3 regions of the Bacillus sp. FJAT-42376 genome follow, and region 3 is predicted to be linked to each of the others. Evidence: riboswitches for the same ligand, from Rfam matches in the RefSeq annotation. Region 3 holds a riboswitch; each other region holds the start of a gene.
The links. A riboswitch is a leader RNA that binds a small molecule or an ion and turns the genes downstream of it on or off. The one in region 3 is predicted to bind S-adenosylmethionine.
Positions count from the first base shown of each region.

Region 1 (4,170 bases), 170 kb from region 3:
AGAGCATGCAGGCCGGCCTGCATGCTCTTGCTGATTTTAAAACCCATTGCTGAAGATGCGTAAAGGGATTGAAAATGCAGCGTCTTTTCTTTTAAAAATGCTCCTCCTTGCAAACGAGCAGCAAAGGTGAGTAAAATAAGGCTATAACTTTTCAGTCAGCCTGATTGGTGAGGAGCGTTTATTTCTACATAATGGGAAGGCTGCATGGTACAATAAGGAGGATTACGTTGGACTTTTACTGGTATCCTAAATGCGGTACATGCCGGAAAGCGAAAAAATGGCTGGAAGAGCATGGCCACGAACTAAACGCTATACATATTGCGGAAAATCCGCCGAGTAAAGAGACATTAAAAGATCTTTATTCCAAAAGCGGTCTGGAACTGAAGAAGTTTTTCAATACAAGCGGTCAGAAATACCGTGAGCTGGGCTTGAAAGACCGTTTGAGCAGCATGAGTGAAGACGAAATGCTAACCGTTTTATCTTCAGATGGAATGCTTATTAAAAGACCGATTACAGCGAGCGGAAGCAAGGTCACTGTCGGTTTTAAAGAAAATGAATTTGAGCAGCTGTGGAAGTAAGAAGAGACTCTGTCTTTTCCATAAACAATAGAACTTTGGAGGGAATAAAATGAATACACCAAACGAACTTCGCTATTCCGAAGAACATGAGTGGGTAAAAGTAGAAGGCGATAAAGTACGAGTAGGCATAACACATTTCGCACAATCAGAGCTTGGGGACATTGTTTTCGTTGAGCTTCCGGAAGCAGGTACGGAGATTAAAGCAGACGAGCCATTCGGTTCTGTTGAATCTGTTAAAACCGTTTCTGAGCTTTATGCACCGATCAGCGGTAAAGTTGTGGAAGTGAATGAAGACCTGGATGACAATCCTGAATATGTAAATGAATCTCCTTACGAAAAAGCATGGATGATCGTAATTGAGCCGTCTGATTCAAGTGAGATTGAGAACTTAATGACAGCAGAACAATACACAGAAATGACCAACGAAGACTAATTTAACCAGCATTTCATAAATTAAGTTGGGCCATCCTATGTAAAAAGGAGGGCTCACTTTGACATTTAAAAAACAGCGCATTGATGTAACGGATAAAGTAACCGGCAAATTTTCTAATGGTCAAATGAATCTTTATTTGGACAATCAGCCGATCGGAACCATGACTTACGGTGAAAATGGCAGCAAATTTGAATTGAAAAGCGGAATTGAGCAAGCGGAGAACCGTTTTTTTCAAATGGCTGATGTTCCCGAAAAACGGGATGAAAAGTACGTGGACTGCGACGATCAAAACGGCTGGTGTTAACAATAAGGCAGTGGAGCCGTCCACTGCCTTATCTTCATTCTTCCATTTGCTTTACTCTTTGAATAAGAAACTGGTCTTGCTTAAGCGGAACAGCTAATGATCCGTATAATGATTCCTTCTCAAAAAAGGCGGGATGGATTCAGCAGGAAACATCTCAATGAAAAGAGAATAATGTAAAGAAAGACAAAATGAATAGGTGATGCTCATGTCAGAGGCTTCTAAAATCATTATTGTTGAAGGCAAGTCCGATAAAATTAAAATTCAGGAAGTCATCAATGAGCCTGTAGAGATTATTTGTACAAACGGCACGATCAGTCTTTCCAAAATGGATGAACTGATTGATGAATACTTTGACAATGACGTGTATGTGCTTGTGGATACAGATGAAGCAGGAGAGAAGCTTAGAAAGCAGTTTTTAAGGGAATTTCCCGAGGCTTCCCATTTGTACATTGATAAAATGTATAAGGAAGTAGCTTCAGCTCCAGAGCATCATATTGCTTCTGTACTGCTTAGTGCGAACATTGATGTTCAGGCGAAATATTTATAGCAAGGAGTTCTGGTTTGGCGATGATTGAAATAAATGCAGAAAACATCCCGGCACTGATAAAAAGCGACCGGTTTATTTTATATTTGTATACACCATTTTGCGGTACATGCCAGCTTGCAAAACGTATGCTTACAGTTGTGGATGAAACATTGCCGTCGACCGACCTGTACATGGCCAACCTCAATTATTTACCGGGGTTTGCTGAAAAATGGGAAGTCGAAAGCGTCCCGTGCCTGATGATTTTTGAAGAAGGAAAGCTTCAGACGAAGCAATATGCTTTTCAATCAGTAGAGTTTTTATACAACCTGATTTTAAAAGACGGCGCATAATGCGGCGTTTTTATTTTTGTTTTGACAAAATTCCTTTTTACCCTCCTAATTTCCGGGGCAATCATCATATTTCTCGGGAAATATTCCACACAGGAAATAAGTAAATGGTTGCCAAATATCTTAAATAAAGGTAATATAAAGAAAATTCAAACAAATACTCTTATCAAGAGCGCTGGAGGGTACTGGCCCGGAAAAAGCGCAGCAACCGGTCTTTAGGATACGGTGCTAAATCCAGCAGAAGGAGAACTTCTGGCAGATGAGAAGAGACGGCTATCCACCTCTTCTCCGGAAGGGGTTTTTATTATGAAAACAGGGGGAATTGGAGTGAGTGAAAAAATCTTCAGGCAGGAAACGGTAGCAGTGCACGGAGGCCTTAAAGAAGACCCGGTAACAGGAGCCAGAGCTGTTCCGATTTACCAGTCAAATGCGTATCTTTTTAAAGATACCGATCATGCAGCAGATCTCTTTGCTTTAAAGGAGCCGGGGTATATTTACACAAGAATCCATAACCCTACGGTTACGGTATTGGAAGAACGGGTAGCCCAGCTTGAAGGCGGAGCAGGAGCTTTAGCTGTTTCAAGCGGAATGGCTGCCATCACTCTCGCGATCCTGAATATTGCTGAAGCAGGGGATGAGATTGTTGCTGCATCGAACTTGTATGGAGGTACATACAATCTATTCGCAAACACACTTCCCAAATACGGAATTAAAACCATTTTTGCAGATGCCTCCCGCCCGGAATCTTTCAAAGCAGCCATTACTCAAAAAACGAAAGCCATTTTTGGCGAAATCATCGGAAATCCGAGCCTGCAGGTACTGGATGTAAAAGCAGTGGCTGACATCGCGCACGAAGCCGGTATCCCTCTCATTGTCGATAATACTTTTGCCACCCCGTATTTATGCAGGCCAATCGAACATGGTGCGGATATTGTCGTGCATTCTGCTACTAAGTGGCTTCTGGGGAATGGGACCACACTGGGAGGGATCATTGTTGATGGAGGAAAGTTTGACTGGTCTACCGGAAAGTTTCCATCCTTTGTAACCCCTGATCCAAGCTATCACAATATTGTTTTTGCAGAAGCGCTTAGGGAACTCGCCTATATTGTGAAAGCAAGAGTTCAGCTATTGAGAGACTTCGGTCCGGCGCTCAGTCCGTATAATGCTTTTCAATTTACGCTCGGTCTGGAGACTCTCCATGTCCGTATGAAGGAGCATATTCATAATACAAGAAAGGTGGTCGGCTACCTGCAAAACCACCCTGCTGTAAAGTGGGTGCTGTATCCCGAAGCAGATGGACACTCTTCGAAAGCACTGGCAGACCATTATTTGCCTAAAGGGGCAGGGGCTGTTATCGTATTTGGAATTGAAGGCGGTCTGGAAGAGGGAAAAGCCATCATCAATCATACAAAATTATGGTCACATGTAGCGAATGTGGGAGATGCAAAGAGTTTAATTATCCACCCTGCCAGCACGACCCATCAGCAGCTTGGCAAAGAAGAACTCGCTGAAGCTGGGGTTCCGGAAGACATGATTCGCCTGTCTGTCGGTATAGAGCATGCCGATGACCTGCTTGAAGATCTGGAGGAAGCCATCTTTGCTGCAACAGGCAAACGGTCGCTAACAGCCAGTGCAAAATAATAATACATTTTTTGTTGACACCTCTTTTCTATCGTGATAGAATCACTCTCAGATCTGAAATATTTATAAAATTTCAAACCATCCCAATTGAATAATAGATTGTTCTCTTATTAAGAGAGGTGGAGGGACGTGCCCTATGAAGCCCGGCAACCGTCAGTCAGCGGACTGAAATGGTGCCAATTCACTCAAAATGCCCAGGCGTTTTGAAAAATGAGAGAAAGGTATCCTGAATATTAATGCCTTTCTGCTCATCTGTGCAGAAAGGCATTTTTGTTTTTACAACATTGGACGGTTTACTTCTTCTTGAGCTTTTAATTTTCAGATCGTATGAGAGAGAAGGT
Region 1 is NZ_CP033906.1:3,805,318-3,809,487, reverse strand. Features, by position in the region: gene CEF21_RS19215 (arsenate reductase family protein) at 222-578, shown strand; gene gcvH (glycine cleavage system protein GcvH) at 628-1,011, shown strand; gene CEF21_RS19205 (YusG family protein) at 1,070-1,315, shown strand; gene CEF21_RS19200 (toprim domain-containing protein) at 1,515-1,862, shown strand; gene CEF21_RS19195 (thioredoxin family protein) at 1,883-2,191, shown strand; SAM riboswitch class I at 2,349-2,454, shown strand; gene CEF21_RS19190 (O-acetylhomoserine aminocarboxypropyltransferase/cysteine synthase family protein) at 2,495-3,829, shown strand; SAM riboswitch class I at 3,934-4,046, shown strand.
Region 1: linked by a shared signal. The riboswitch ahead of CEF21_RS19190 (O-acetylhomoserine aminocarboxypropyltransferase/cysteine synthase family protein) and the one ahead of CEF21_RS20050 (alpha/beta hydrolase) in region 3 are both predicted to bind S-adenosylmethionine.

Region 2 (4,170 bases), 450 kb from region 3:
CGTATTCGGATGACCGGCAATACTCGGAAGGACGATATTATCCATCGCTTCCAAAGAGTAGGCGGCTCTGGTATTCTCAGTGTAAAACGCATGATCATAGTCCGCTTCCCTGGTCGATTCATCGACAACGACGTTCTCCAGAACGGAACCAAACCGGATGGCGTTGAAAATTTGGGGTTCTTTTTCTTTTGAAAGATTGATGCATTTAGCATAGCATCCGCCTTCAATGTTAAAGACTCCGCTGGATGACCAGCCATGCTCATCATCTCCGATCAGCTTGCGGTTCGGATCGGCAGAAAGAGTTGTTTTTCCAGTTCCGGATAATCCGAAAAATAGAGCGACATCGCCTTCCTGGCCAACATTAGCTGAGCAGTGCATCGGAAAAATATCGGATTCCGGAAGAAGATAATTCATAATGGAGAAGACCGATTTTTTCATTTCACCCGCGTATTCTGTTCCGCCAATCAGAATGATTCTCTTTTCAAAGGAAATCATGATGAACGTTTCAGAGTTCGTTCCATCAATGGAAGGATCCGCTTTGAAATTGGGTGCTGATACAATGGTGAACGGTTCTGTTTCTGCAGGGTCCGATCCGGCATCCGGGCGGATAAAGAGCTGATTTGCAAAAAGGCTGTGCCACGCATATTCGTTCACAACCTTAATAGGCAGACGGAATCGTTCATCTGCTCCTGCAAATCCGTCAAATACGAACAGCTCTTTCTGTGTTTTTAAGTATGAAAGTACTTTATGATAAAGTTTTTCAAATGTTTCGCTGGAAATGGGCTGGTTAACCGTACCCCATTCAATTTTGCTTTTTACGCTATCTTCTTTTACAATAAATTTATCTTTAGGAGAACGGCCAGTATATGCTCCAGTCGTTGCACGGATGGCACCGGTTGAAGTAAGAACGGCTTCGTTTCTAGATAGAATTTTTTCAACTAGCTGCGGTACTGATAAATTGTGATAAACATGTTCCCCTTTAAGTAAAAGCGAAAGCTCGTTTGTTGCCGCAAGTGAATTCATCCCCATACCTTCCTTTGCTCGTAATTAAATGATTCATAAAAAGTATAACACATTAAACTAATTAGTCTATACTAATAGATGTATTTTACGTTCAGCCTCAGAAAATGCAACTGCACATGACCAGAAAGCATAAAAATATTAACTGAACTCCGCATCTGCTGAATGACAGCAGAGAATTTCTTTATAGCCCTGCCGGCACAGGATAACAGCTTGATACTGGCTGCACTCGTAATTTTCGCGGCATGAGGGGTTGGGCAGGCGGTGAGCCTCCTCGCTGCTTTGCGGCTGCAGGATATTACCTGTCCCGCTGCTCTAGGCAGGAGACCCTCGCCTTCCGCTTTAATCAGCAGGTGTTAAACAATTAATCAACAACATGCTTTAATTAGCCTTTTTTTGTAACGGGGCAGAATGAAAAATGATCCTGTGAACCGTCTTGTCTGAACTCTATAAATCCTTGTCAATTTATGTTGACATCTGCCTCAAAACTGAGGTATCATATGTCCTTGAACGGATTCTCTTATCCCGAGCTGGTGGAGGGACAGGCCCTATGAAGCCCAGCAACCTGCAAGATTCTGAAAACATTCTGTTTTCTCTCATGCAAAGGTGCTAACCTGACGCAAGGCTGTAGTCCTTGAGCGATAAGAGTGAAAGGCTGAAAAATAACTCCTTTCCTCTATTAAGTAGGAAGGGTTTTTTTATGCAGTCTGGAATCTTTTTCCTTAGGTTTTATAATGGGAAAGATTCTTAACATAAAGCAAAAGATAAGTAGTGGGAACGAGTTCCGTCTCAAAAAATGAGGGGAAGTACATAACTGAACCTTGCCAATAGAACACCCGATTATCAGAGGAGGAATTACTATGTCGATTAAACGCCGTCTTTTCACATCAGAATCCGTAACGGAAGGCCATCCGGATAAAATTTGCGACCAAATTTCAGACTCCATCCTGGATGCCATTCTTGCAAATGATCCGAATGCACGTGTCGCATGCGAAACTTCTGTCACTACAGGTCTTGTACTGGTTGCAGGAGAAATTACGACTTCCACTTATGTAGACATTCCAAAGATTGTTCGTGAAACTGTTAAAGATATCGGCTATACGCGTGCAAAATATGGTTTCGATGCAGAAACCTGTGCTGTCCTGACATCCATCGATGAGCAGTCCGCTGACATCGCGATGGGAGTGGACCAGGCCCTTGAAGCGCGTGAAGGAACGATGACTGACGCTGAAATTGAAGCAATTGGCGCAGGAGACCAGGGATTAATGTTCGGATTTGCGTGCAACGAAACGAAAGAGCTTATGCCTCTTCCGATTTCTCTTGCCCATAAGCTTTCACGCCGTCTTGCAGAAGTGCGGAAAGAAGAAATCCTTCCATACCTTCGTCCGGACGGAAAAACACAAGTAACGGTTGAGTATGATGAAAATGATAAACCGGTCCGTGTGGATACGATTGTTATTTCAACTCAGCATCACCCTGAAATCTCTTTGGAGCAGATTCAGCGCAACCTTAAAGAATTTGTTATCAAACCTGTAGTTCCTGCAGAACTAATCGATGAAAACACAAAATACTTCATCAACCCGACAGGACGTTTCGTAATCGGCGGACCTCAAGGGGATGCAGGTCTGACTGGCCGTAAAATCATTGTTGATACGTACGGCGGATATGCTCGTCACGGCGGCGGTGCATTCTCAGGCAAGGATGCAACAAAAGTAGACCGTTCTGCTGCTTATGCTGCGCGCTATGTTGCAAAAAACATCGTGGCTGCCGGTCTTGCTGACAAATGTGAAGTACAGCTTGCATATGCAATCGGTGTAGCACAGCCGGTATCCATCTCCATCGATACATTCGGAACAGGCAAAGCAAGCGAGGAAGTTCTTGTTGAAGCGGTTCGCAATAACTTTGATCTTCGCCCAGCAGGCATTATTAAAATGCTTGACCTTCGCCGTCCAATTTATAAGCAAACTGCTGCATACGGCCACTTCGGCCGTACGGATGTAGAGCTTCCATGGGAGCAAACAGACAAAGCAGAAGCACTCCGCTCTGTCCTTTAAGAAACGGCAAATAAAGCCCGGAACCAATTTGGTTCCGGGCTTTTTGTTTTGGAAGGAAATGGGATGATCTTTTTATTGGAAATACTCGTTTTCTTACAAAGGGCAATTATATTGTTAATAGAAAATTAATCTTTTGCTTATGCTTTGATAATCATACGGGGATAAGATGAATTCAGGATAAAGAGCATGATTCTTATCTATTTAAGTCAGGCTGGGATATAGTAAAAGGATAAAGCCGCTTATAAACATTTCTTCCGTTTATCTAACGATATGGAAAAAGGGGTCAGAGAGTATGAAGAAAGTGTTGCTGGTCGATGATGAGCCTTCCATCCTTGATGTATGCCGCCGCTATTTGGAGCGGGAGGGGTATATGGTAGACACCGCTTTGAACGGGATTGAAGCCTTAGAAAAATGGAGAAACGGAAAACCTGACTTGATTATCCTTGATCTCATGATGCCGATGAAGGATGGATGGTCTGCGGCTGAGGAGATCAGGATGGAAGATGAGGATGTTCCGCTGATTATGCTGACTGCCCTTGGCCAGGAACGGGACCGCCTCCTTGGACTGACGCTAGGTGCAGATGATTATTTAACTAAGCCTTTCAGTCCAAGAGAGCTTGTCCTTAGAGTAAAGAACATGCTGAGAAGAACGGCAAAACTCAAACCTGAGACAAAGCACTCGATCTCAATAGGCTCCATATCGATTGACTCCTCCACAAGGGAAGTAAAAGCAGAGGGTGCGGGTATTGAGATGACCGCTAAGGAATTTGATGTACTCTGGCTTCTGGCCAGCCATCCGGGTCAAGTGTTTTCAAGGTCACAGCTGCTTGAAAAAGTATGGGGGTATGATTTTTCCGGGGATGGAAACACGGTCAATGTTCATATCAGGCGCCTCCGGGAAAAGCTTGAGAAGAACCCTGCGGAACCTGAGTACATTAAAACGGTATGGGGAATCGGCTATAAATTGGAGCAGCCGGTATGAGAATCAGAACTACATTGATTCTGGCAAATTTTTTGTCTACCTCTCTCATTCTGGTCTTTTTGTTTATCAGTTTCGTGCAAATGTCCATTCCGAACCAGTCGATCCTCATCTTAA
Region 2 is NZ_CP033906.1:3,532,325-3,536,494, reverse strand. Features, by position in the region: gene pckA (phosphoenolpyruvate carboxykinase (ATP)) at 1-1,023, opposite strand, end outside; SAM riboswitch class I at 1,538-1,668, shown strand; gene metK (methionine adenosyltransferase) at 1,881-3,074, shown strand; gene CEF21_RS17685 (response regulator transcription factor) at 3,367-4,056, shown strand; gene CEF21_RS17680 (sensor histidine kinase) at 4,053-4,170, shown strand, end outside.
Region 2: linked by a shared signal. The riboswitch ahead of metK (methionine adenosyltransferase) and the one ahead of CEF21_RS20050 (alpha/beta hydrolase) in region 3 are both predicted to bind S-adenosylmethionine.

Region 3 (4,170 bases):
AAGGGGCTAAAATCCCTCTTGGTAATCAAACGCTCGCTTTTGTACCAGCCAAGGACGGGCTGCGGACAGGAATCCATGCTGTTTCTTTTTGTGAAAAACATCAGAAGGAACCGAGAGAAAAACACTGGATGGGCGGCACTTATATCTTGTAAAAAAATAGTTACAGAAATTACCTCCTTATGTTAACATTTAATAAAAGTTTGTTAACATAAAGGGGGCCAAGTGATGGAGAATCAAAGGAATAAACTAAGAATGCTGATTTTGTGCGGGATGTTTGCGGCGATTACGGCTGTATTTGCCCAGATTGAAATTCCCCTTCCAATTGTTCCAATCAGCGGACAGACACTAGCGGTTGGAATAGCCGCGACCATTTTAGGGAGCAGGTATGGTGCACTGGCTATGATCGTTTATGCAGGACTTGGTGCTGCAGGCCTTCCGGTTTTTGCGGAGGCCAAAGGCGGTCTGCATATTTTGGCGGGTCCTACAGGAGGGTATATTATTGGCTTTATTGCCGCGGCATTTATAACAGGATTCGTGCTTGAGAAAACAAAATTCTCACTTCCCTGGGCTCTTTTGGCAAATGTCATTGGAATGATTGTAACACTGGGGTTTGGAACGGTCTGGCTGAAAATTGTCCTCGGTCTTTCTTGGACTCAAGCGCTGGCAGCCGGGGTCTGGCCGTTTATAGCAGTCGGCTTGATTAAAGCTGCACTTGCCAGCTGGATCGGTATTTCGGTCAGAAGAAGACTTGTTCAGGCAAAACTGCTTAAACAATATTTTCATGCCGCTTAAAAAGATGCCTCGAAGCTCTTCCTTTCAACTGGATGGGCTTCTTTTTGTTTGGAAAAAAACCGAATGGTCTCCCGTACGATTAAATCCTGGTCATAATCCATGGATGCTACATGGTAGGAATTCGGCAAAGGAACCAGCATTTTTCTGTATGAGGGAATCATCTGGTAGATTTGGTGGGAACACACAGCCGGCACGACATGGTCTTCCGGGGAATAAAAAACGATGGCAGGACAGCTGACCTCCTTTAATTTTGCTTTCGCTTCGTTCATGGCCGTTTTTAATTCAGAAATGGCTTTCAGCGGAACCGTGTTATATGTGATTTCTTCTGCTGTCTGATCTTTTATATCCGGTTTTCCTTCCGTTATAAAGCCTGACTGCTCCGTAATATGCTGATAGGCCGGAACTTCAAGAGCGGCATTTATAAGAGCAATTCCATCCATTTCCCTGAATTTGCCTGCAAGCTTCAAGGTAAGACTTCCTCCCATGGATTGCCCGACGACAAAGACTTTAGAAAAGCGGCTTTTCATGCGTGAATAAGCTGTTTCCAAAGAACGATACCAATCCATCGCCGTGCAACTCTCCATTTCAGTCGGGCAGGTGCCGTGGCCGGAAAGTCTCGGAGCATATACAGAATATCCAAAGGATGCAAATTTTTCTCCCAGCGACTCCATGCTTTGCGGAGTTCCATTGAAGCCGTGGCATAAGAGAATACCTTGTTCAGAGCTTCCGGAGATGGAAAATGATTGAGCACCTGACATGACCCGTTTCAATTCTTTCATAAGCACGTTCCTCCTTTTATAAGTAAACAGACAAATAAAAAAACCTTCTCTGCACGGGCGGCTAAGAAAGTTTGCAAAACCATTTCTTATCGTCCAAAGCAGATTTGCTTTGCTGGTGGGAGCACCTTTCCAATCGGAGGTTGCTGTGAAGTCATAGAGCCAGTTCTCTCGTTCACTCTTGATAAATTTATTAATCCTATAAAATTACTTGGTTTTACAATCGTATCATGACGGATAAATGGTGTCAACATAGACTTGTACATGCCGGGCATATGGAATAAGCTATAATTATAAAAATGAACGGAGAATGGAAGTGGAACGATGACGAAGCTTGGGATCATCAGACATGGAATAACGGAATGGAACATGGAAGGAAGAGCACAGGGAAGCTCTGATATACCGCTTCATGCAAAAGGTCTGAAAGAAGCGGAGATGCTTGCCGACAGGCTAAAAGAAGAAAAATGGGACCTTTTATACTCAAGTCCTTTAATGCGTGCAAAACAAACGGCCGAGTTTATCAGTGAAAAACTGGGCGGATTAGAGATTATTACAGATGACAGAATCCGCGAAACAGGCGGAGGGCGGATTGAAGGAACGACAGAGGCAGAGCGGCTGGAAAAATGGGGGATTGGCTGGAGAGATCTTGACTTAGGCAGAGAACGCTCCGAAGATGTAGTGAAGAGAGGCCTTGAGTTCGCAGAGGATCTTGTGGAAAAGCATCCTGAAAAAAATATTTTAGTGGTTTCCCACGGTTCTTTCATCAGGCATTTGCTGCAGGCGCTTGTTCCAGCAGAGGAGGAATTGGAGGCTTTAAAAAACACTTCCATTACTCATCTTATTCTAGAGGACACAAAATGGTCGTGCGGTCTTTATAACTGTACAAAACATTTGAGTTTTGAAATAGAGTAAAAAAAGAAGCTGTCCAGAAAGCATTCGTGGAGGGGTCTCACCTGTTACGCCGGTCCCGCAGGAGTGTCGCTCTTTTGCTTCAATCAATCTGGATTAAACGGCAAATGTAAAAAGGGACACGCTTTGAATGCGTCTCCCTTTTTTGGTAAGTGAGACTTTTCAGACAGCCCCTTTTAATCTTTTATACATCACTTGATGAGGTCCAATTCCTTCTAATTCAAACACATTGCCGATTTTTTGCAGTCCCTGCTTCTGATAGTACTCTTCTACCGTTGTCCGTGCATTGCACCACCATAAATCTGCATTTCTTCCGGAGAGTACTTCCTCCGCTTTTTGAAGAAGTGAACTGCCTGCTTTCATGCTCCGGTATTCAGGAAGGGTTGCCATTCCTCTTAATCGGTACTGGGAAGAACCGGTTAAAAGAGGGAAAGCCTCCTCGTAAAAGGAAGCGATGCTGATGAGTGTTTCACCGATATAGCACCCGAGGTGAAAAGTGTTTTCTTTTTCGTCCGCCTCATAGCGGCATTCGCGGACTGGCTGGCCCGGTCTAAGAACCTTTTGACGGAGCGGAACGGTTTCCTCCGCTTTTATGAATACGATGTTCATGTAGTCACCTCCCTGGATTCGTTTAAAATGGATTGGATCAGTTCTTGTACGGATTGACTCCTGCTGAGCCGCGGGCTTTGACCGCACCATAAAGACATGAATTCTGCGTCGTTTTGTTCTAAGGCAGCTTTCCGGATTTTTTTTGTTGCTTCATTTTGCAGAGGATACGGTAGGATTCTTGTTTCATTTTCCATTTCGTAAATGAACTGATTTTTAATACCGCGGGCTTCTTTTCCGGAGAATGCTTTAGTGACGACGACCTGATCCTCCCGTGCGTTTAGAACGGCTTCTTTGTATGCAGGATGTGCGCTGCTTTCGTATGTTGTCAGAAATGCTGTTCCCATTTGAACCCCTTGAGCGCCAAGGCTCAATGCAGCCCGATATCCTCTTGCTTCCATAATTCCGCCTGCTGCAATCACCGGGACCCGGACAAAATCACAAATTTGCGGAACAAGGGACATCAGCCCTACCATGTGATGAATGGGAGGACCGGAAAATGTCCCTCTATGTCCGCCTGCTTCACTGCCTTGAGCAACAATTGCATCCATTCCCTGTTCTTCGAGAAGAATCGCCTCCATCACAGAAGTAGCGGTTCCAATGATAAAAGTTCCATTCTTTTTTAAATCGTGAACCGCTTCCTTTGAAGGCATCCCGAACGTAAATGAACAAACAGGGACCTTCTCCCGCAAAATGATTTCGAGCTGCTCTTCAAAAAAGTTTGTCTGTTCAGTGGATAAAGGAGGATTTTCCTGGACATCAAGTTCTTCACTAAGGGGGCGGAGTGCCTCAAACGCATTTTGGACTTCGCTTGGAGATGCATTTGTTTGCTCGGGAATAAACAGGTTGACAGAATAAGGAAGATCCGTTCTTTTTTTTACTTCTAAAATTAGGGCGGAGAGCTCTTCCGGCGGCATGTACCCGGCCCCGATTGAACCAAGGCAGCCGGTTCGCGACACGGCCAGTACGAGCCCGGCTTCTGTAATTCCCCCCGCCATTGGTGCCTGGATGATAGGGTGATGGATTCCGAGACGTTCAATTAAGGATCCAGTCATATTCATTCCTCCATTCTCCTGTGAAACTTAGA
Region 3 is NZ_CP033906.1:3,979,522-3,983,691, reverse strand. Features, by position in the region: gene CEF21_RS20060 (VOC family protein) at 1-152, shown strand, start outside; gene CEF21_RS20055 (biotin transporter BioY) at 226-792, shown strand; gene CEF21_RS20050 (alpha/beta hydrolase) at 789-1,571, opposite strand; SAM riboswitch class I at 1,655-1,759, opposite strand; gene CEF21_RS20045 (histidine phosphatase family protein) at 1,893-2,480, shown strand; gene CEF21_RS20040 (GNAT family N-acetyltransferase) at 2,640-3,086, opposite strand; gene CEF21_RS20035 (NAD(P)H-dependent flavin oxidoreductase) at 3,083-4,144, opposite strand.